4 regions of the Micromonospora sp. bgisy143 genome follow, and region 4 is predicted to be linked to each of the others. Evidence: riboswitches for the same ligand, from Rfam matches in the RefSeq annotation. Region 4 holds a riboswitch; each other region holds the start of a gene.
What was found. Region 4 has a riboswitch for cyclic di-AMP ahead of AC3EN4_RS29765 (coiled-coil domain-containing protein). Riboswitches for the same ligand answer to the same signal wherever they lie in the genome.
Positions count from the first base shown of each region.

Region 1: linked by a shared signal. The riboswitch ahead of AC3EN4_RS25920 (transglycosylase family protein) and the one ahead of AC3EN4_RS29765 (coiled-coil domain-containing protein) in region 4 are both predicted to bind cyclic di-AMP.
Region 2: linked by a shared signal. The riboswitch ahead of AC3EN4_RS12665 (C40 family peptidase) and the one ahead of AC3EN4_RS29765 (coiled-coil domain-containing protein) in region 4 are both predicted to bind cyclic di-AMP.
Region 3: linked by a shared signal. The riboswitch ahead of AC3EN4_RS28745 (C39 family peptidase) and the one ahead of AC3EN4_RS29765 (coiled-coil domain-containing protein) in region 4 are both predicted to bind cyclic di-AMP.

Region 1 covers NZ_JBYIRN010000027.1:88,229-93,650, reverse strand. The annotation lists gene AC3EN4_RS25925 (hypothetical protein) at 223-570, shown strand; gene AC3EN4_RS25920 (transglycosylase family protein) at 645-1,337, opposite strand; cyclic di-AMP (ydaO/yuaA leader) riboswitch at 1,337-1,505, opposite strand; gene AC3EN4_RS25915 (peptidoglycan-binding domain-containing protein) at 1,776-2,264, shown strand; gene AC3EN4_RS25910 (peptidase inhibitor family I36 protein) at 2,375-2,776, opposite strand; gene AC3EN4_RS25905 (AfsR/SARP family transcriptional regulator) at 2,960-5,422, shown strand, end outside.
Region 2 covers NZ_JBYIRN010000008.1:79,375-84,796, forward strand. The annotation lists tRNA gene AC3EN4_RS12645 (tRNA-Gly) at 85-158, opposite strand; gene AC3EN4_RS12650 (zinc metalloprotease) at 362-1,348, shown strand; gene AC3EN4_RS12655 (pyridoxamine 5'-phosphate oxidase family protein) at 1,424-1,972, opposite strand; gene dcd (dCTP deaminase) at 2,050-2,628, shown strand; gene AC3EN4_RS12665 (C40 family peptidase) at 2,688-3,665, opposite strand; cyclic di-AMP (ydaO/yuaA leader) riboswitch at 3,741-3,876, opposite strand; gene AC3EN4_RS12670 (N-acetylmuramoyl-L-alanine amidase) at 4,113-5,422, shown strand, end outside.
Region 3 covers NZ_JBYIRN010000035.1:41,742-47,163, reverse strand. The annotation lists gene AC3EN4_RS28750 (hypothetical protein) at 193-963, shown strand; cyclic di-AMP (ydaO/yuaA leader) riboswitch at 1,249-1,389, shown strand; gene AC3EN4_RS28745 (C39 family peptidase) at 1,621-2,469, shown strand; gene AC3EN4_RS28740 (alpha/beta fold hydrolase) at 2,595-3,341, shown strand; gene AC3EN4_RS28735 (CDP-glycerol glycerophosphotransferase family protein) at 3,346-5,016, opposite strand; gene AC3EN4_RS28730 (D-ribitol-5-phosphate cytidylyltransferase) at 5,059-5,422, opposite strand, start outside.
Region 4 covers NZ_JBYIRN010000040.1:17,247-22,668, reverse strand. The annotation lists gene AC3EN4_RS29775 (HelD family protein) at 1-1,939, shown strand, start outside; gene AC3EN4_RS29770 (cation diffusion facilitator family transporter) at 2,048-2,965, shown strand; cyclic di-AMP (ydaO/yuaA leader) riboswitch at 3,074-3,205, shown strand; gene AC3EN4_RS29765 (coiled-coil domain-containing protein) at 3,211-4,278, shown strand; gene AC3EN4_RS29760 (hypothetical protein) at 4,369-4,917, shown strand; gene AC3EN4_RS29755 (SRPBCC family protein) at 5,186-5,422, opposite strand, start outside.

The DNA of each region.
Region 1 (5,422 bases), on a different contig from region 4:
TCCAGGCGGCGATCCGGCAAGGCGGAGGTTGGCTCGGATACCGGTGTTGTATCCGGGCCAACCTCCAACGCAGCCGGGCGTCGTCTGGGCCCGCCGCAGGCCGGCCAGGGGCTTCGACACACGCCCTAACCGCTGCGACCGGAGACACATCACAGCAGGTCGGCGGTTTAGCCGACCGCCCACGGGTGAATTCTTGACCGGAAAGCCTGACGAGGGGGGCCCATGTCCGACGAGACCAGCAACCGACCGAGCCGTCGCGCCGAACGCCCGGACGACGTGACCGACCCGCTGCTGTGGCAGCTCGCGGTCGACGTGCTCGACGCGCACGAGCCCGACGACGAGGGTCACTGCCGCAATCTCCAGTGCGCCGGCCAGTCCTGGCCGTGCACGGCGCGTACCACGGCCGAGCAGTCGCTGCGACTGGCCCGCAGCACCCCCGACGCGGCCGGGACGGCCGACGGCGGCGGGGCCGAGAGGCCGGCCGGGACGGCCGCGCCGGCGCCGCGCTGGGGCTGGAACGCCGACGTGATGGCCCGCCGCGAGGCGCGGACGGCCGCCTCGGCGGCGTGACGCGTCCCCGCGGGGACAGCACAGACGAACGAACGCTCGGCCGGGGATCCGGCCGAGCGTTCGCCTGTGGTACGTCAGAGAGCGAGCCGCTGCCCCGGGAGGATCAGACCCGGGTCCGCGCCGATCAGCTGACGGTTGCGCTCGTACAGGGCCTGCCAGCCGCCGCTCTGCCGGTGCCGCTCGGCGATCTCCGACAGGGTGTCCCCCGGCCGGACCACGTACGTGTCACCGCTGGCCGCCGGGGCGGTCCGCTCGTGGTTACGGGTAGCCGGCCGGTCGCCGCGCGACGAGTGCTCCCTGCCGGCGGTGGACGGCGACGACTTGCCGGTCGACGTCGTCGAGGACTTCCTGGTGGACTTCGTCGAGGACTTGCCGGTGGACTTCGTCGCGGAGCCGCCCGACGAGCCGCCCTTGCGGCCGCAGGTCGGCCACGCGCCGATGCCCTGCCCGTCGAGCACCTTCTCGGCGATCGCGATCTGCTCGCCGCGGCTGGCCAGGTCGGCGCGGGCGGCGTACTTCTTGCCGCCGTAGCCGGCCCAGGTGCCCTGGGAGAACTGCAAACCGCCGTAGTAGCCGTTCCCGGTATTGATCTTCCAGTTGCCGCCGGACTCGCACTGGGCGATCGCGTCCCAGTTGACACCGGCCTGGGCCGGGGCCGCCGGGCCGAAAAGGGCGACGGCGCCGGTGACCGCGCCGACGGCCAGGGTGCCGACGGCGACGCGGCGGGTGGTGACCCGTCGATGACGGGGGGTGTACGCAGACGTCATGGAACTTTCCTCCACGCCGGCGAGGTGAGCTGTCGGGTTCGGGCCGAGGAGCCCGGCCGCGCGCTGCGGCTTCACCCCGAGGTGACATGCACCGAGGAACCTGGGTCCCCCGCTCCTGCCCGGGTTCTGTTTCCGACGACCGGGGGCAGGATTTGGCGTTACCGGTCGCGGCGTCCACGGTGGCGGACCCGACCGACGGTAGGCACGGTCGCCGACGGTCGCCCACCGCTTGTGAAGTTGTTCACCGGCCCACGCGGGGCACCCCGGCCAGCGGTTGCGGACGACGTCCACCTGTGCACCGACCACGATGGACCGATTCCGATCACGGTGTGACGCGTACCTGGCGAATTGACGTTCGGACAGGAAACCGTAGACAGCCGGTCGCGATGCTCCGAAGCGCACCGGGTCCATCCCGGACCCCACACGCAGGAGGAACCCATGGCGCTCCAGCAGAGTCGCACCGGCCGTCGCCGCGCCGCGGCCACCCTCGTCGCCGTACTGGCCGGCGTGGGCCTGACCCTGTCCACGCCGGCCGCCGCACAGGCGGCCAGCCCGTGCACCAGCCTGACCTTCTACCGGGTCGGCGGCTACCCGGGCGGGGCGGACATGCACGTGCCGACCGTCGGCTGGCAGACCGGGAACAAGAGCTGCTACCTCAGCTACGGCCACTCGAACTCGGCGGTGCTGGTGTTGCAGGAGGCGCTGAACAACTGCTACTCGCGGTCGCTCACCCTGGACGGCAACTACGGTTCGAAGACCCGCGAGGCCGTCCGGTACGCCCAGCAGAAGATCAACGAGGACATCGTGTACGCGAACATCGCCGAGGACGGCGAGTACGGCCCGCAGACCCGCGCCTACATGGGCTTCGCGATCTTCGGGGTCAACGGCGGTCCGGTCATCCCCAACGTCTGCTACTACCCGGGCTGACACCACCCGCAGCGCCGGCCGGGGTCCCCCGTGGACTCCGGCCGGCGCCGTGGTGGCCCCCCACAGGTACGGCTGCGCCGGGTCAGCCCCGCCCCCGCGCAGCCGTCGGATCAGCAGACCCGGACCGCCTCGATCCGCTTGTTCCAGGTTCCCCCGATGGCGGCCGTGTCGTACGCCAGGTTCGCCCGGTAGCCGTACGCGTGCTGGTAGCCGAGCAGGCCGGTGGCGTTCGCGTTGTCCCAGAAGGTGGAGACGGTGCCGGACGGCCGGTTGTTGATGATCGACTGAGCCTGGTTGCGGAAGTACGAGGGCAGCGTGACGTCCTTACACCAGTTGTACGGCCCGTCGAGCAGGAAGATGTCGCCGCTGAAGTTGGCCCCGGAGTACAGGCAGAGCAGACCCGACGGGCAGGCGTAGTTGGCCTGGGCCGGGCTCGGAGCGACGCCGAGTGTGGCGCCCACGGCGACCACGCCGAGCAGCGCCGACGTGAGTCTTCGCAGAGCAGTTCGCACGATGATGACCTCCGGTGTCGTCACGACCGGGACCGGCCGTGAGTCGAGTTGCCGACATCACGTTGATCGATGTCGTTGTGCCAACGATGATCTGCGCGGAAGGTCGACGAATTCCTGCCGGAACCTCAATCCGGGGTGTCCCGGCACCGGGTGGGCGACCGGCAGCACAGCGAGCGGCGATTCATGGAAATTCGGGTCCTCGGGCCGGTCGAGGTCTGGGCGGAAGGTCATCCGGTCGATGCCGGAGCGGCCCGCCAGCGCGCCGTGCTGGCCGCGCTGGCGGTCGACGTGGGCCGACCGGTCCACCTGGACGCTCTGGTGGACCGGGTCTGGGGCGACGCGTCGCCGCCCCGCGTCCGCCACAACCTGCACGTCTATCTCGCCCGGCTCCGCCGGGTGCTGGCCGACGCGGGCGCACCCGACGCGTTGGCCCGCCGGTCGGGCGGTTATCTCCTGGACCTGCCGCCGGAGACGGTGGACGGCCCGCACTTCGAGGCGCTGCGGCACCGGGCCGACGCTCTGTCCGACCAGGACCCCGAGCGGGTGGACCTGCTGCGCCGGGCGCTGGAGCTGTGGCGTGGCGAGCCGCTGGCCGGACTACCCGGCGAGTGGGCGGCCCGGGTCCGACAGGACTGGCACCGCCGGCACACCGACACCGCCGTGCAGTGGGCCCGTGGGATGCTGCGGCGGGGCGAGCCGGATGCGGTGATTGATCCGCTGACCCGGCTCGCCGACGAGCATCCGCTGGACGAACCGGTCGCCGCCGTGCTGCTGCACGCGCTGGCCGCGGCCGGTCGGGGTGCGCAGGCGCTGACGTACTACGCCCGGCTGCGGGACCGACTCGCCGACGCGCTCGGCGTGGACCCGGGCGTCGAGCTGCGCCAGCTGCACCAGGCCATCCTGCGTGGTGAGGTCACCGTGCCGGCCGCGCAGGCGCTTCCCGTACCGGCCGGCGCGGGCGACGTCGCGCGGACCCGGGCGGACCGCCCGATTCCCGCGCAGTTGCCGTCGGATGTGCGGGGCTTCGCCGGGCGGGATGCGGAGCTGGCCCGGTTGGACGCGCTGCGGGCGTCCGCCGAGGAACGACCCGGGGCCGTTCCGCTGGCCGTGCTCTCCGGAGCGGGCGGCGTCGGCAAGACGGCCCTCGCCGTGCACTGGGCGCACCGGGTCGCCGGGCAGTTCCCGGACGGGCAGCTCTACGCCAACCTGGAGGGCTACACCCACAGCGGCGTCGTCCGCAGCGCGCAGCAGGTGGTCCGGGGCTTCCTGGCCGCGCTCGGCGTGCCGCCCCGCGAGGTGCCGGCGGACGAGCAGGCGCAGACCGCGTTGTACCGCAGCCTGCTCGCCGGTCGGCGGATGCTGGTGCTGCTCGACAACGCCCGGGACGCCGCGCAGGTCCGGCCGCTGCTGCCGGGCGCGGCGAGCTGCCTGGTGCTGGTGACCAGCCGGGACCGGCTCACCGGTCTGGTGGCCACCGAGGGCGCCGAGGCGATCGTGCTGGACCTGCTCAGCGCCGAGGACGCCCAGGCCCTGCTGTACGCGCGGATCGGGGCGCGGGCGAGGGCCGAACGGACGGCGGTCGACGAGCTGGTACGACTCTGTGACCGGCTGCCGCTGGCCCTGGTCGTGGTGGCGGCCCGCGCGGTGGTCCGGCCCCAGCTGCCGCTGGCCGAGTTGAGCGCGCAACTCCGGAACGACGGCCGGCTGGACGGGCTCGACACGGGCGACCACGACAGCAGCGTGCGGGCGGCGCTGTCCTGGTCGTACCGGCTGCTGTCGGCGCCAACCGCGCGGCTGTTCCGACTGGTCGGCGGCAGCACGGACGTGACGGTGAGTACCGCGGCCGGGGTCAGTCTCGTCGGCGCCGGCCGACGGGCCGTCCGGGCGGCGTTCGCCGAGCTGGCGGACGCGCATCTGATGCTGGAGCGCGCCCCGGACCGGTACGCCATGCACGACCTGTTGCGGGCGTTCGCGGCCGAGCTGTCCGCCGAGCACGACCCGGCCGGCGACCGGGCCGAGGCGCGCGGCCGGCTCTTCGACCACTACCTGCACAGCGCGCACGGGGCGGCCGTGCTGCTGCATCCGCACTGGGATCCGATCACCCTCGCCCCGGCCGTGGCGGGCGTACGGCCGGAGAAGTTCGGCGACCATGACGAGGCGGTGGCGTGGTTCACCCGCGAGCGCGACGTGCTGATCGCGCTCGTGGAACGGTGCGCCGCCAGCGGGGCCGATCGGCACGCCTGGCAGCTCGCCTGGAGCCTGACCAGTTTCCTGGACCGTCAGGGCGGCTGGCACGACCAGTTGGCGGTGCAGCGTTCGGCGCTGGCGGCGGCGCGGCGCAGCGGGTCGGTGGTCGGGCAGGCACACGCCCATCGCAGCCTGGCGCGGGCGCAGGCCCGCCTGGGCCGGCTCCACGAGGCGCCCGGCCAGCTCCAGCGGGCGCTGGAGCTCTTCCGCGAGCTGGGCGACCTGGCCAACCAGGCGCACACCTGCCTCGACCTGGCCGAGGTGGCCGACCGGGAGGGCCGGCGCGCCGAGGTGGTCCAGCACGCCGAGGCGGCGTTGGCGCTGTATCGCGAGGCGGGCCACCGCTACGGGCAGGCGATGGCGTTGAACGCGGTCGGCTGGTACCGGGCCCAACTCGGC
Region 2 (5,422 bases), on a different contig from region 4:
ACGCAACGGGCACGCCAAGCCTAAGAGGTGACCGAAACGAATGAGGCCCAGGTCGGGAGCATGTCCCGACCTGGGCCTTGATCGTGGAGCGGGTGACGGGAATCGAACCCGCACTGTCAGCTTGGGAAGCTGATGTTCTGCCATTGAACTACACCCGCGGGCGGCACCACTGTACCCGAGTCGTCGCGGCCGTGCACCCAGCCACCCCCGCGCGCCGGCCGGCCACGTCCAGAGCCGAAGAAGTTTCCAGACGGCAACATATGGCCGTTCTCAAATGCGTCGATGGGTTGTAACGTCTGCCACACGTTCTCAGCCACGGCGTGACACACCCCCTGTCGCGCCGCCAGAAAGAGGTGGGCCCATGGGACTCCGTCCCAACCTGCTGACCCGGCGTGTCGCCGGTGTCGCGTCGACGACCCTCGCGCTGCTGCTCAGCACCGCCGCGGTGGGTGTCGTCCCGGCCGCTTCGGCCTTCTCCGCGGCGCCCGGCGGCACCTGCGCGGAGCCGGCCGACAGCCACGCCAACGCCCGGGCGAAGCCCGGCGCGGGGGCCAAGCACGAGCCGAACGAACTGACCGCCAAGCAGGTCCGCGAGCGGGACGCCGACCTCGCGGCGGCGTTGCGCGAGCGGGCCAACTACCGGGCCGGCGCCGGTGCCACGACGCTGGCAGCCACCGTCACCATCCCGGTGGTGGTGCACGTGATCCAGGAGAACAGCACCCGAGCCGGCGGCAACATCCCCGACTCGATGATCACCTCGCAGATCAGCGTGCTGAACCAGTCCTACGCCGGGTCGACCGGCGGCGCGGCCACCGCGTTCGCCTTCCGGCTCGACAAGATCAACCGGGTGACGAACCCCTCCTGGTACCCGATCGTCGAGGGCTCGTCCGCCGAGCGGTCGATGAAGTCGTCGCTGCGGGTGGGCGGCAAGAACACGCTCAACATCTACCTCGGCGAGTTGAGTGACGACCTGCTGGGCTGGGCGACCTTCCCGCAGCGAAACCTGAGCAGCATGGACGGCGTGGTCGTGCTGAGCGAGTCGCTGCCGGGTGGCACGGCCACCAACTACAACCAGGGCGACACCGGCACCCACGAGGTGGGCCACTGGCTGAACCTGTACCACACCTTCCAGGGCGGTTGCGGCGGCTCCGGCGACCAGGTAAGCGACACCCCGGCCGAGGCGTCCCCGGCGTACCAGTGCCCGACCGGGCGGAACACCTGCTCGGCGACCGGCCTGGACCCGATCACCAACTTCATGGACTACACCTACGACTCGTGCATGTACCAGTTCACCGCAGGTCAGGCGAGCCGCATGCTGACCGCGTGGAACGCGTACCGCGCGGCGTAGCTCTCCTCGCGTACACCAGGTGCCGGCTCTGTCACGACGGAGCCGGCACCGGCGTTTTTCTCCCCAGGGCCGTGGTCAGGCGGCCGTGCACTGGACGTCGCGGCTGCGACGGGTCGGGCGAGTCTGCGGTACGGCCGGAGGCGCGGTCGCCGCGGGTGGGGTGTGCGGATCGAGCCAGACCTGGACGGCCGGTCGCCCGACCGCGATGCCCAAGCCGTGCTGGTCGCGGCGGGTCAGCATCGCCACGTCGACGGTGAACTCGAACAACCGCCAGTCGACCCGCGGCTCCGCCCGGGCGCTCTGCGCCAGCCGGGCCACCCGGACCGGATCGGTGACCGGCCAGGCGTGGCCCGCCACGTACGCCTCGTCGTCGCTCTCCTCCGGGGGGAACGAGTGCAGCGCGTAACGGCCGTCGCGTTCGAGGTCGCGGCGCTTCGGCGAGTCGATGATGAAGCAGAACAGACCCTCGTCGGTGATGACCGGGGAGACCGGATGGACCCGGGGCCCACCGTCGGCACGGACCGTGGCCAGGTAGCCGAAGCCCGGCCCGTACTGCTGCAGGAGAACGCGGATGCCGTCGGCGAGGCGGGGCTCGTCGGCGGCGAAATCGGACCAGGAAGCCATGCGGGCATTCTATCGAACAAATGTACGAGGAGCGACCTCGACACGCTGGTCACCGCCCACCTCGCTATGGTGGTCCGATGCTGCTCTCCGACCGTGACCTGGTCTCCGAGATCAAGGCCGGCACGCTGGGCCTGGAGCCGTTCGAGCCCACCCTGGTCCAACCCTCCAGCATCGACGTACGACTCGACCGGCTGTTCCGGGTCTTCAACAACCACCTCTACACCCACATCGACCCGGCCATGCAGCAGGACGATCTGACCTCGGTGGTCGAGGTGCCCGACGGTGAGCCGTTCGTGCTGCACCCGGGGGAGTTCGTGCTCGCCTCGACGCTGGAGGTGATCTCGCTCGGCGACCAGCTCGCCGGCCGGCTGGAGGGCAAGAGCTCGCTGGGCCGCCTCGGCCTGCTCACCCACTCCACCGCCGGGTTCATCGACCCGGGCTTCTCCGGGCACGTCACGCTGGAACTGTCCAACGTGGCGAACCTGCCGATCACCCTCTGGCCGGGCATGAAGATCGGCCAGCTCTGCATCTTCCGGCTCTCGTCGCCGGCCGAGCACCCGTACGGCTCGGTGGTCTACGGGTCGCGTTACCAGGGTCAGCGGGGGCCGACGCCGAGTCGCTCCTGGCAGAACTGGCGCGCCTGGCCGACGCGCTAGGGACGACGAGGGCCCGCCGCGAGCGGATCGCGACGGGCCCTGACCGTGTCCCGCGTCGGTCAGCCGGGACGGCCGTAGCTGTGAATGGGCCCGTCGTCGACCTTCTTCATCTTGACGGGCACCCCGGCCTGGGAGGCGTGCACCACCCAGCCGTTGCCGACGTACATCCCGACGTGGTGGATGTCGCTGTAGTAGAAGACCAGGTCACCGGGGCGCAGGTCGCTCTTGCTGACGTTCTTGGTGACCCGGCTCTGGGCGGCGGCGTTGTGCGGCAGCGACACACCGGCCTTCGCCCACGCGGCCAGCATCAGCCCGGAGCAGTCGTACGAGTTCGGTCCCTCGGCGCCCCACACGTACGGCTTGCCGATCTGGGCGCAGGCGAACTTGACCGCGATACCGGCACCGCCACCCGGGTAGCTGGCCGGGCAGGGCGCCGGACGCAGCGGACCGCCGCCGCCGTTGCCGTACACCTTGAGGCGCAGCTTCTGCAGCCGGTCGATCTCCTCGTTGATCTGCTTCTTCTTCGCCGCCAACTGGGCCTCGGTGCGGGTCAGCTGGGCCACCATCTCGTCCAGCGGCGCCTTCTGCCGGGCCAGCTCATTGCGCAGGTCGGCGACCTGACGGACGTCCTCCTGCTGGTTGTGGGCGAACCGGTCGAGCATCTCGAGCTGACCGACGACCTCGCTGGGCGACCGGCTGCCGAGCATCGTGTTCACGGTCGACAGGTTCTCGCCCATGTAGGCGCGCACGGCCAGCGCGCTGACCTTGTCCATGGCGGCGTCGACCTGGCGCTCCAGCGGCGCGATACGGGCGGCGAGGGCGTCGGCCTGCTTGCGCTTGAGGGCCAGGTCGGTACGGGTGGCGTTGTGCCGCTCGATGATCGGTTCGAGCTTGTTCCAGTCGTCGTCGATCTGCTTTTCGATCTCGGCGACGGACGGGTCGGCGTGGGCCGCCGTGGCGCTGCCGGTCAGGACGACGGCGACGCCGACCAGGGCGGCGAGGGCGGTGGTGAAGCGGGACCAGCGTGGACGCGGCACGGTCGACGTCGGTTCGGCCGGAGCCGACCGTCCGGACGACGGCCGCGGGGCATGGGAGGCCACCGGGTTCCGTACTCCTTCTTCCTGACCGCCTACCGGGTTAGCTGACGGGTTCGGGCGGGAAGTGGGCGCCCTACCGCAGGAACTGCGGATTCACCCCGGGGAACGTGGGTCCCCGGCTCGCTCGCGAGCGACTCGGCGGTGTCGGTCCGTTACCGCCCGGGGTGGGCAGACCTGCTACCGGGCCGACGAATGACCAGAGTAGAGACGGCCGTTACCGATCCGCAACCCGTGCGGCCGTGACACTCCGTACCGAATCGCGCGTTCCATCGCGGTGATGTGAAGGTTTCTTTCCGCTGATTTTGATACATGGAAAGGTATTGACGCGGACTCCCCCGCAGCGCGAAGGTGACCGCAACCGACACCAGTTCATATGTAGGGGGTTCGATGAAACGTCCGACCCTGCTCGCCGTCGCGCTGCTCACCGCCACAGCGACCGTACCGCTACCCGCCGGACCGGCCGCCGCGGCACCCGCCGCCGACCGCCAGCAGCAGTACGCCGCCGCCGCGACCGAGTACGGCGTGCCGCTCGACGTGCTGCTCGGCGTCTCCTACCTGGAATCCCGGTGGGACAGCAACGCCGGCACCCCGAGCACCAGCGGCGGCTACGGCCCGATGCACCTGACCGACGCCCGTCACGTGGCCGCCCTACCCCGGCGCGGCCACCACGACGCTCCGGGAGAGGACCCGCGCGGCGACGACTCCCGTCGCGCTCTGACGCCCGCGCCCGCCACCGACGACGCGCCGCCCACCGCCGCGCTACAGACGCTGGACGCCGCCGCCGCGTTGACCGGCGCCACCGTCGAGGCGCTGCGCACCGACCCGACGACGAACATCCGGGGTGGGGCGGCGCTGCTGTCCGCGTACCAACGGGAGGTCGGCGCCCCGGTCGGCGTCGGCACCGACCCGGCCACCTGGTACGGCGCGGTGGCCCGCTACGCCGGCGCGGACAGCGCCGATGCCGCGGCGGCCTTCGCCGACGAGGTCTTCACCACGATCGGCGCCGGCGAGACGCGGGTTACCGACGACGGCCAGCGGGTCACGCTGCCGGCCCGGACGGTCCGCCCCGAACGGTCCTGGCTGGACCGGCTCGGGCTGCGGCGACTCGCCCGTCCGGACGGGCTGGAATGCCCCCGCACGGTGTCCTGTGAGTGGATCCCCGCCCCCTACGCGGCGTTCGGCGACGGCGACTACGGCAACCACGACCTCTCCGACCGACCCGGCCGGCAGAAGATCGAGTACATCGTCATCCACGACACCGAGGCGAGTTGGGCGACCACCCTGCAACTCGTTCAGGATCCGACCTACGTGAGTTGGCACTACTCGCTGCGGTCGGTGGACGGACAGATCGCCCAGCACGTCAGGACCAAGGACGTCGCCTGGCACGCCGGCAACTGGTACGTCAACGCCAAGTCGATCGGGCTGGAACACGAGGGCTTCGCCGCGCAGGGCACCTGGTACACGGAGGCGATGTACCGGACCTCGGCGAAGCTCGTCCGGCATCTCGCCCTGCGGCTGGGCATCCCACTGGACCGCCAGCACATCATCGGCCACGACAACGTGCCCGGCACCACGGCGGCGACGGTGCGCGGGATGCACTGGGACCCGGGGCCCTACTGGGACTGGACGCACTACTTCGACCTGCTGCACGCGCCCCGACTCGACACCGGCACCCCGGCCACCGGGCTGGTCCGGAT
Region 3 (5,422 bases), on a different contig from region 4:
TCCGGCGAGAGCGCCGAGTCGTACGGCAAGCGCCGAGTCGTACGGCACGCGCCGAGCCCACACCGGCCGCCAGGTCCACCACCGGCGGCGTCGCCAGGCCGAGCGCACCCGTCACCGCATCTGACGACACATCGCCCGCACCCTCGCCGTGCGGCATCCCATCGCTGACGTGTTCATGCCGAGGAGCCGACCATGGAAACCGTCGTCTTCTACCAGTTCCTGACCGAGGTGCCCCGGGCCGCCGCCATCTGGTCGGCCCTGTTCCTGCTGGCGCTGACGGTCCTCGCCGTCCTGGTGGCCCGCCCGGAGCGGGACTCGCCCCCGGCCGACCACACGCCGCCGACGCCCACCGCCCGAGAGACGGCCGCCGCCGAGATCGCCGACCTGCGCCGGTACGCCGAGGAGGTGGCCGTGGCCTCGGCCCGGGCGGCGCGGACCGCCCGGCGGCGGCGCGCTGACTGGCTGGTCGCCCAGGACGAGGCCCAGCGGGCCTGGACGGCGTACGACGAGGCGGACAGCGCGGCCCGCCGGGTCGCCACCGCCGGCGCGCTGCCGACACCGCGTACCCCGCACACCCCCGCCGAGTACGCGGCCCGGGAGCGCTACCTGCACCGGGCCGCGACGGCTGCGTACTGGCGCGGGGAGTTGACCATGGCTCAGCTCGGTGACGTGTTCGGGCACCGGCGCGGCTGGGATCCGCGCCGGCACCCGGTCGAGCAGGAGGTGCTGCTCATCCGGGCGATCCGGGACGCGAGGCTGGCCGAGCACCGGACGGCCGCCGAGCGCGAGCGGACGGCCTGGCGGGACGCGGAGGTGGCCGCCTCGTCGGCACGCGCCCTCGCCGAGGAGGCGTACGCGGCGGCGGTGCGGTCACGGCCGGTCGCGGTGCCCTCCCGGCGTACGGTGACCCGGGTGTCGCCTACGGCCGTGGCGGCACGCTGGCGTCCGGTCCGCGCCGGTTGAGCCCGATCCGTTATGTGAGGCGGGTCACCGGCGGCGAAAATCGGGCGACCGGCATCATCGGCGGCCATTGTTCTCGCGATTGCGGCGGCGTTCTCGGCGCCCTGTCCGGTTGTCGCCCGCAGGTGCCGCCGGAACCGGTTGTCCCATCGAGTCACGTCAGCGGCCAAACGCGCAGAAATTGCGGTGCCAAATGATGTTTACGCAGGTTGGAGCGGCTTGGCAGAGTGCGGACCGACCAGTACTGTCGTCCCGTCCGGTGCGGTAACCGATCGCAACAGGCGACGCCGCGCCGACCCGCTCAATCGTGATCAACGAACCGGGGACCCACAGTAAGTCCGGGGTGAATCCGCGAGCCACGGCCCGCGGTAGGGCGATCTTCCCGCCCGAATCCGTCAGCTAACCCGGTAGGCGGTGACGGAAGGAGTTCCATCCTCGTGCAGCACCCCTCGCCCCCCGTTTTGTTCCTCCGCCTCCACGGCGTAGCGGTGTCCCCGCTCATCCGCCTCGTGACGGTGAGCTGACCCCCGGGTCATCGCACTTCCCGCCCGGCCACGCCGGGCGTTCCCTGAGCGGTTCATCATCCGCGGGCCACGGCCCGTGCGCTGACGCCTGCCCGGATGCCGGTCGAGCCCCGGTGTGCCGCTCTCCCTGTGAACCGTGGAGGACCTCGTGAAGCACACCCTGAAGCGCCAGCTCCGTCGCCTGGCGACCGAGCGCCCGTACCAGATCGTCGCCGCCTCCGCCGCGGCCCTGGTCATCGCCTCTACCACCGGCGCCCTGGTCGCCGGCGCCGACGACGCCCCGGCCGGTGCGCGCACCCCGACCACCGTCGCCGAGATGCGCAGCGACACCGTCGCCTCCCGTGGCGAACTCCGGTCCGCGCCCCCGTCGGCGAGCGCCGCACCGAGCACCGCCGCCCCGGCCACCAGCGCCGCGTCCCCCGCCGCGAAGGCCACGAGCAACCCGGACCTGACCCGGAAGCCGACGCCGCCCAAGCCGCCCGCGACGAAGGTCCTGGACTACGACTACGAGGCGCAGAACACCTACTACAACTGCGGCCCGGCGGCCACCCGCAACGCGCTCAGCGCCAGCGGCATCGACCGGACCCAGGAGGAACTCGGCGCGGAGCTGGGCACCACCGAGATGGGCACCAACTCGGCCGAGGACACCACCCGGGTGCTCAACGCCGAGGTGAAGGGCTCCCCGTATCGCACCCGGATGTTCGCCGGTACCCCCAGCTCCGCCCAGATCGACCGCCTCCAGGCCGACGTCGTCAAGGCCATCACCGACGGTCGCGGCGTGGTGGCCAACGTCGTCGGCGACGCCACCGACACCAACGGCGGCTGGCACTCCTACGGCGGCGGGCACTACATCGCCGTCGTCGGCTACAAGGACAACGGTCGTACCGTGCGGATCGCCGACTCGGCGAACGCCGCCGACCCGGCCTACTGGATCACCACGATCGACCTGGCGAACTGGATCGCCACCCGGGGTTACTCCGCCTGATCGAGGCGCGGACACCCACGACGCCACGGGCGCCGTCCCCACGAGGGGCGGCGCCCGTTGCGTTGTGCGGACCACGCCGCTGAACGGCTCTCGTACCGGGCCGTGAACCGTGGGAGACTGCGGCCGTGGTGGATGAATCGGGTGGTCAAGCCGGCCGTGAGCCGATCCTGTTGCTGCTGCACGGCATGGGGGCGACGGGTGACGTGTGGCTGCCCTGGGCACCTCTGCTCGAGCAGCACTGGCCCGGCCGGTGGCTGGCGCCCGATCTGGCCGGTCACGGCTGGTCGGCGCCGCTGTCGTCGTACTCCTTCGAGGGTTTCGCCCAGCGGGTCGCGCACGGCCTGACCTCCGACGACCGCCTCGTCGTGCTCGGACACTCGCTCGGTGGTGTGGTCGGCCTGGCGCTGGCGGCCCGCGCCGCCGGGCTGCCGGTGGACGCGGTGGTGGGGCTGGGCATCAAGGCCGTCTGGTCACCGGCCGAGCTGGCCCGCGCGGCGGACCTCGCCGCCCGGCCGGTGGGCTGGTTCACCAGCCGCACCGAGGCCGCCCGCCGGTACCTGCGGGTCGCCGGCCTCACCGGTCTGGTCGCCCCGGACCACCCGATGGTCGACGCCGGTCTGCGTCAGGTCGACGGCCGGTGGCGGCTCGCGATGGACACCGCCGCGTTCGCCGTCGGTGCGCCCGACCTGGCCGCGCTGCTCGCGGCGACCGACGTGCCGGTGGTGCTGGCCCGCGGGGAGCACGACCCGATGGTCACCGACGCGCAGCTCAAGGAGTACGGCGTACCGGTCGCCACGCTGCCCGGTCTCGGGCACAACGCGCACCTGGAGGACCCGGCGGCCGTGCTGGAGCTGCTGGAGCCGTACCGCTGATCGGCTAGGCGGGCGCGGGCGCGGGTACCTCCCGCGCCGATGCCAGCTCCTGGCGGGCGGCGGTCAGGAACCCCTCGGCGTACGACTCGGCGGGGAAGTCCCCCAGGTAGCGACGGCGGGTGACCCAGCGGGCGTCGGCCAGCGGGTCGGTGTCCAGCAGGGCGGTGAGCACGGCGTCCACGTTGGACATGTCGCGCCGCAGCACGTAGCCCGAACCGGCCAGCGGGAAGCGTTCGGTGAACAGGTCGCCCTCGCCGCCCATGTCGGTGACGGCGTACGGCTTGCCGGAGTAGAGGTAGTCGGAGATCACCCCGGAGACGTCGGAGACCAGCGCGTCCGAGCGGTTGACGCACTCGGTCAGGCTCAGCTCACGGGCCGCCGCGCCGAACACGTGCTGCCGGCCGGTGCGGGCGCGGTCGGCGGCCAGCAGTTCGGTGAGCCGGCCCAACTGGCGCGCCGACGCGGGGTTCTGCGTCGTGTACGGGTGCGCCCGAAGGATCACCGTCGCGCCGCGCTCCAGCAGCCGCCGCAGCAACTCCTCGGCCACCGGCAGCGAGCAGTAGTCGGCGTCGGCGTGGTGCCCGGTCCAGGTCGGGGTGTAGAGCACCGTGGGGTGCGCGAGGCCCCGCGCCGGCTCCTGGCGTACCTCGATCGACTCGACCTGGGGACGGCCCACCACGACGAACTTCTCCGCCGGGATCCGTACGCCGGCGCGGGCGTACCTGTCGATCGCCGCCGGTCCGGCCACGAAGATCCGGTCGAAGATTCCCGAGACCGGGTTGGCGCTGGGTGCCTTGTCGCTGTCGCCGTGGTGCAGTTGGACGTGGGTGAGCTGGGTGAACCGGATGCAGTGGCTGTTCTTCGCCCCGTGGTTGACGTAGAAGGCCACCCGCAGGCTCGGCACCAGTGCCTCGTCCATCGCGCGCAGGGTGGGGCAGTAGACCACCGGCGCGTCGGTGGCCGCGGCGAGCGGCGCGAGGAACTCCGGCTCACGGACCAGCACCAGGAAGGGCCGGCCGATCCGTTCCAGGTACGGCAGCCACATGGTGACCTGGTACTCGGAGCCGGGCGGCGCGGAGAAGTAGAGCAGGAACTCCGGCTGGTGCCGGCGTAGCGCGCGGGCGACCTGCCCACCGCCGGCGGCCGGACGGAACCGCCGCTTGGCCAGGTCCAGTGCGACCGCCCCGGCGCCGGCGGCCAGCAGCAGGCTGGCGGCGAGCGCCACCACGGCCGGCAGGGTCAGCGCGGCGGCGACCGCGACCACGGCGAGCAGCCCGAGCAGGGCGACGCCGAGGCGGTCGGCGATCAGCGGGGTCCAGGCGCGTACCGGCAGGTTGGCCGCCCGGATCTCCAGGTTGCCCGCGGTGCGCAGCGGCCCCACCAGCAGCACCAGCCCCAGCAGGACCAGCGCCGTGGCGGCCAGCGCCGGATCGAACCCGTCGTCGAGCCGCCGTGAGTAGCCGACCAGGACCGCCGCGGCGATCAGCGTGGTCTCGGCCACCAGGTCGGCGCCCGGTCGGATCCGCTGCTCGGCGGCCGCCGCCAGCAGCGCGGCGACGGCCAGCGCGAGGCCCCACCCGGTGCCGCCGGTGAGGGCCAGCACCACGAAGGCCAGTACGGCGAGCCCGGTGCTCAGGCACCGGGCGGCCAGCTTGCGAACCAGGTCACCACGCATGTCGCTCCGTTCGCCGCCCTCGGTGTCGCGGTGCCGCCGGCGTCAGTTCGCGGACGCCGCGGCCGGCGTCTCGGACCGGTCCGGACCGGCCTGGGCCGGCACGGACGGGCCGTCACCGGGCGTCCGGCGTACGTCGATGACCTGACCGGTCAGGTCGGAGATCAGCACGTCGAGCGAGGACTGGGCGACGGCCTCCGCCGCCAGCAGGGTGTTCTCCGGCTCCTCGCCGAAGGCCCGGGTACGCATGGGGGTGGCCGTCCGCTCCGGGTTGATGCAGTTGACCCGTACGCCGACGTCGGCCCACTCGTCGGCGAGCGCCTGGGTCAGGTTGACCAGGGCGGCCTTGGTGGACGAGTAGAGGGCGTAACGGGCCCGACCCCGGGTGTACGAGCTGGAGGTGTAGAGC
Region 4 (5,422 bases):
CGCGGCACAGCGGCGGCACACCCTCGACGCCGAGCACGAGGGGCTGGTCTTCGGCCGCCTGGACCTGCGCGACCGGCAGGTGCTGCACGTCGGACGGCTCGGCATCCGGGACGAGGACGCCACCACGCTTGTCGTCGACTGGCGGGCACCGGCCGCGTCGGCGTTCTACCAGGCCACCCCCGCCCAGCCGCTGGGGGTGGTGCGCCGCCGTACGATCCAGTCCCAGCGGGAGCGGGTCACCCGGATCGAGGACGACCTGCTCGATCCGGACGCCGCGCCGGAGGGGATGACGGTGGTCGGGGACGGCGCGCTGCTGGCCACCCTCTCCCGGGCTACCGGCCGGGGCATGCGCGACATCGTGGCGACCATCCAGCGGGAGCAGGACGAGGCGATCCGCTCGCCCGGCTCCGGGGTGACGATCGTCGCGGGCGGCCCGGGCACCGGGAAGACCGCGGTCGCCCTGCACCGGGCGGCCTTCCTGCTCTACTCCGACCGCAGTCGGTACGCCGGCGGCGGCATCCTGGTGGTCGGCCCGTCGACCGTCTTCGTCGAGTACATCGCCTCGGTGTTGCCGTCGCTGGGCGAGGACACGGCGACCCTGCACTCGCTGGGCACCCTGTTCCCGGGGATGACGGCCACCCGCACCGATCCGCCCGAGGTGGCGGCGGTGAAGGGCTCGCTGCGGATGCGCCGGGTGCTGGAGCGGGCGGCCCGTGACGCGGCCCCGGGGGCACCGGGTGAGCTGCGGTTGCTCTACCGGGGCGGGCTGCTGCGGTTGGACCGCCGCGAGCTGGACGCGATCCGGGACCGCGCGCTGCACCGGGGCGCCCGGCGCAACGAGGTGCGTCGCGCCGGCTTCGACGGTGTCTTCGCCGCGCTGTGGGCGCAGGCCCGGCGGGTGAACATCAGCCGGCTGCCCGAGCAGCGGGCCTTCGAGGACGAGATCGCGGAGCGGCCGGAGTTCCGCGAGTTCCTCAAGGCCTGGTGGCCACGCCTGCACCCCCGGCACGTGCTCGGCTGGCTGGCCCGACCGGACCGGCTGCGCCGGTACGCCGGGGGGATCCTCTCCGGTGCGGAGATCCGACTGCTCGGCACGGCGTACCAGAGTCTGGAGAGCGAGGGCCTGACCATCGCGGACGTGGCGCTGCTCGACGAGCTGGACGCGCTGCTCGGCAAGCCGGTGAAACCGGCGCGTGCCCGGCGCGACCCGTTCCAGCTCGCGGGCGGCGTCCGTGAGCTGAGCACCGCGGCCGACCGGCAGCGGGCCGCCCGCGCGGCGGCCCGGGAGCGGCCGGAGGACTACCGGGAGTACGCGCACGTGGTGGTCGACGAGGCGCAGGACGTCTCGCCGATGCAGTGGCGGATGATCGGTCGGCGCGGGCGGTTGGCCTCGTGGACGGTGGTGGGCGACCCGGCGCAGACCGCGTGGACCGGCGACCCCGAGGAGCTGACCCGGTCCCGTGACCAGGCGCTGGGCCGGCGCAAACGGCACGAGTTCACGCTCACCACCAACTACCGCAACTCGGCGGAGATCTTCGCGGTGGCGGCGGCGGAGATCCGCCGGCTCTACCCGGATCTGTCCCTGCCGACGGCCGTCCGCTCCACCGGTGTCGACCCGGTCGAGCTGGTGGTGCCGCCCGCCAGGCTCCGGGCCACGGTGATGGAGGCGGCCACCGGCCTGCTGGGCGAGGTCGACGGCACGGTCGGGGTGATCACGCCGGTCACCCGCCGCGACGAGGTCGCCGGTTGGCTCGGCGCGCTCGCCGCGGCGCGCTTGCAGGTGGTGACCAGCCTGGAGGCCAAGGGCATGGAGTACGACGGGGTGGTGCTGGTCGCCCCGAGCGAGATCCGGGCCGATCCGGGCTCCGGGGTCCGCACGCTCTACGTGGCGCTCTCGCGCGCCACCCAGCGGCTCACCACCATCGACCCGACCGGCTGACCGTCGCGTTGGCGGTACCGGTCGGACGGGGCCGCCCGTACAGTTGCACACATAGCGATGTGAGCATACATTTGACCCGGTCCCGGGCGGCGTCGGAGGGTGGGTTTCGTGGGAGCAGGACATGACCACCACCACGCGTCGGTCGCCAACGCCGCCCACCAGCACCGGGGACGGCTCTGGGCCGCCTTCGGGCTGCTCGCCACCCTGATGGTGGTCGAGGCGGTGGCCGCCTTCCACACCGGCTCGCTGGCCCTGCTCTCCGACGCCGGGCACATGTTCACCGACGTGCTCGGCATCGGGATGGCGCTCGCCGCGATCACCGCCACCCGACGGGCCACCGGCGATCCGCAGCGCACGTTCGGGCTCTACCGCCTCGAGGTGCTCGCCGCGCTGGCCAACGCCGTGCTGCTCTCCGGCGTGGCGGTCTACGTGGTGATCGAGGCGATCGGCCGGTTCGGCGACCCGCACGAGGTGCTCAGCGGGCCGATGCTCACGGTGGCCGTCCTCGGCCTGCTCGCGAACGTGATCGCGTTCGCGCTGCTGCGCGCCGGCGCCCGGGAGAGCATCAACCTCCAGGGCGCCTACCTGGAGGTGCTGGGCGACCTGCTCGGCTCGCTCGGCGTGATCGGCGCGGCGCTGCTCATCACGGTCACCGACTGGTGGTGGGCCGACCCGCTGGTCGCGGTCGCCATCGGCGTGTTCATCCTGCCGCGCACCTGGCGGCTGGGGCGTGCCGCCGTACGCATCCTCGTGCAGGCCGCCCCGGAACACCTCCAGGTCACCGCCGTGCACGACCGGCTGGCCGCGGTGCCCGGCGTGGTCGAGGTGCACGACCTGCACGTCTGGACGCTCACCTCGGGCATGGAGGTGGCCTCCGCGCACCTGACCATGGCGCCCGGCGCGGAGGTCGGCGCGGTGCTCACCGCGGCGCGCACCGCCCTGCGGGACGACTTCCGCATCGAACACGCCACGTTGCAGACCGAGCCCGGGGCCGCCCCGGGGGCGTGCGGTTCCGTCGAGTGGTGAGCGTCTGCGTCACCACGCCCGCACCGTCCGTCACATCGGCTGCACAGACCCCACCAGCACCGGTAGGCTCTGTCCCGGCCACCACCCGGCGGCGCCTCCCGGCGCCGGTGGCGGCCGCCGCCTAATCGCCCGACAGGGCGAACCGGGGAACCATGTTCCTGGGGTGCATCCGCGTCAGCGGTAGGGATCTTCCGTCCCGAACCCGTCAGCTAACCCGGTCGGCGGCTGACGGAAGGACATGCGTAGTGGCACCAGCACGACCTCTGGCCGCCCGACTGGCGGCACTGATCGTCATGATGGTCACCCTCGGCGTCGCGCTCCCGGTCGGCGCCGCCAGCGCCGCTCCCCCCGGCGGCCTGCGGGCCGCGATGGCACCGGACGGTGACGAGGAGGGCGGCACCCCCGCGCTGCGGGCCCAACTCGAGGCCGCCAGCAAGGGCTACCTGGACGCGAAGCGCGCCCTGGACACCTCCGTCCAGCGGCAGCAGCAACTCGCGGTCAAGCTCAAGAACACCGAGGCCGAGATGACCGTGCGCAACGGCAAGGTCGGCGAGATCGCCGGCGTGGCGTACCGCACCGGTCGACTCAGCACCGTCTCGGCCCTGCTCAACAGCAACACCCCCGAGGGCTTCATGGACCGGGCGGCCGCCCTCGACGTGGTGGCCGCCAACGAGGACCGGGTACTGCGCGACCTGCACGCCACCCGGGACGAGGCGAACCGCACCCGCGTCGCCCTGGACGGCGAGATCCGGGAACAGCGTAAGCAGGTCGAGGTGATGGCCAAGCGCAAGGAGCAGGCCGAGCGGGCCCTGACCGTCGCCAACGACAAGGCCCGCACCACCGCCGCCGACACCGGCTCCAACCGGGGCACCTCCACCGCCAACGCCCAGCCCGCCCCCCGCAACTCCGACGGCTCCTGGCCGTCCGAGTCGTGCAGCGTCAACGACCCGACCCCGGCCAGCGGCTGCATCACCCCCCGCACGCTGCACGCGCTCAACCAGGCCAAGGCCGCCGGCTTCACCCGGTACGTCTCCTGTCACCGCAACGGCGGCTCGGGCGAGCACCCCAAGGGCCGGGCCTGCGACTTCGCCGCGCAGAAGGGCGGCTTCGGCGGGGTCGCCAGCGGCGGGGACAAGACGTACGGCAACAACCTGGCCGCGTACTTCATCCGCAACGCCGACCGGCTCGCGGTGCTCTACGTGATCTGGTTCAAGCAGATCTGGCTGCCCAGCAGCGGCTGGAAGGCGTACAGCGGGGGGAACGGCGACCCCTCCAGCGACCACACCAACCACGTACACCTGTCGGTGTACTGACCCGGACGTCCGGGGTACGTCAGCGGGCGTACCCCGGACGTCGTCGGCGGTCGGACGACGGCGCCGGGTCGGGTCGGCAGCATTCGGGGTATGCCGCGAATCGCGCCCACCACCCGCAAGGCCCTGCTCACCCTGCACCTGGTCACCTCCCTCGGCTGGCTCGGAGCCGACCTGGTGCTGCTCACCCTCGGCATCGCGGCCCAGCGCGGCGCCGATCCGGCCGTGGTCTACCCGGTCGCCGGACTCGTCGGCACCGTGCTCTTCGCGCCGCTGAGCGTGCTCGTGTGGCTCGTCGGTGTCGCCAGCGCGCTGCTCACCCCCTGGGGCCTGCTGCGCTACCGGTGGGTGGTGATCAAGCTGGTGATCACGACGGTGATGGTCGGGCTGGTGCTGTTCCTGCTCACCCCGAACCTGCGGCACGCGGCCGCGCTGGGCGCCGCCCTACCCGCGCGGGACCGCGCCGACCTGGTGATCGCGCCCGCGGTGTCGACCAGCCTCATGATCATCGCGACGGTGCTGTCGACGTACAAGCCCTGGGGACGCCGATCTGCGCGACCCCGCCGCACCGGGGCCGCACGAGCCGCGACGCAAACTCCTCGCGCTGGCAGCACCGGGCATGATCGCGCGATGACGCGGTGAGCAACGCCGTCGCCATCACGATCCGGCTGCTCACCGGCGAGATACTCGCCTGATCACGACGGCCGCACGCCGGGTGCCGGGAGGGTGCGCACGTCCTTTGCTCTGCTTCAACCGACGCAACATGAAGCGGCGCGAACCGTTGCGTCCGTTGAAGCAGAGCAAAGGGTCATGCTCAGGCATCCGGGTCGGGTCGGGCCACGCCAGACCGGGCCACGCCAGACCGGGCCCGGGGGCCGCGTCGATCGTCTGCCTGCGACGGGTTGCGCGATCAGGAGGCCAGAGTGTCGAGGGCCGCGCCGAGGCGCGCGGCCAGGGCGAGGTGGGCGGCGCGGGCCTGCCGGAAGGCGTACCGGAACAGCGGGGTCGGGGCGCGCAGGGTGATGTCGACGTCGATGCGGACCAGCCCGTCCGGCTCAGCGCGCAGCCGGGTGTGGTTGCGGACCGTGGTGGCGGGCCACTGGCGGGCCACGGTGACGATCTCGTCCGGTTCGCTGACCAGCACGTC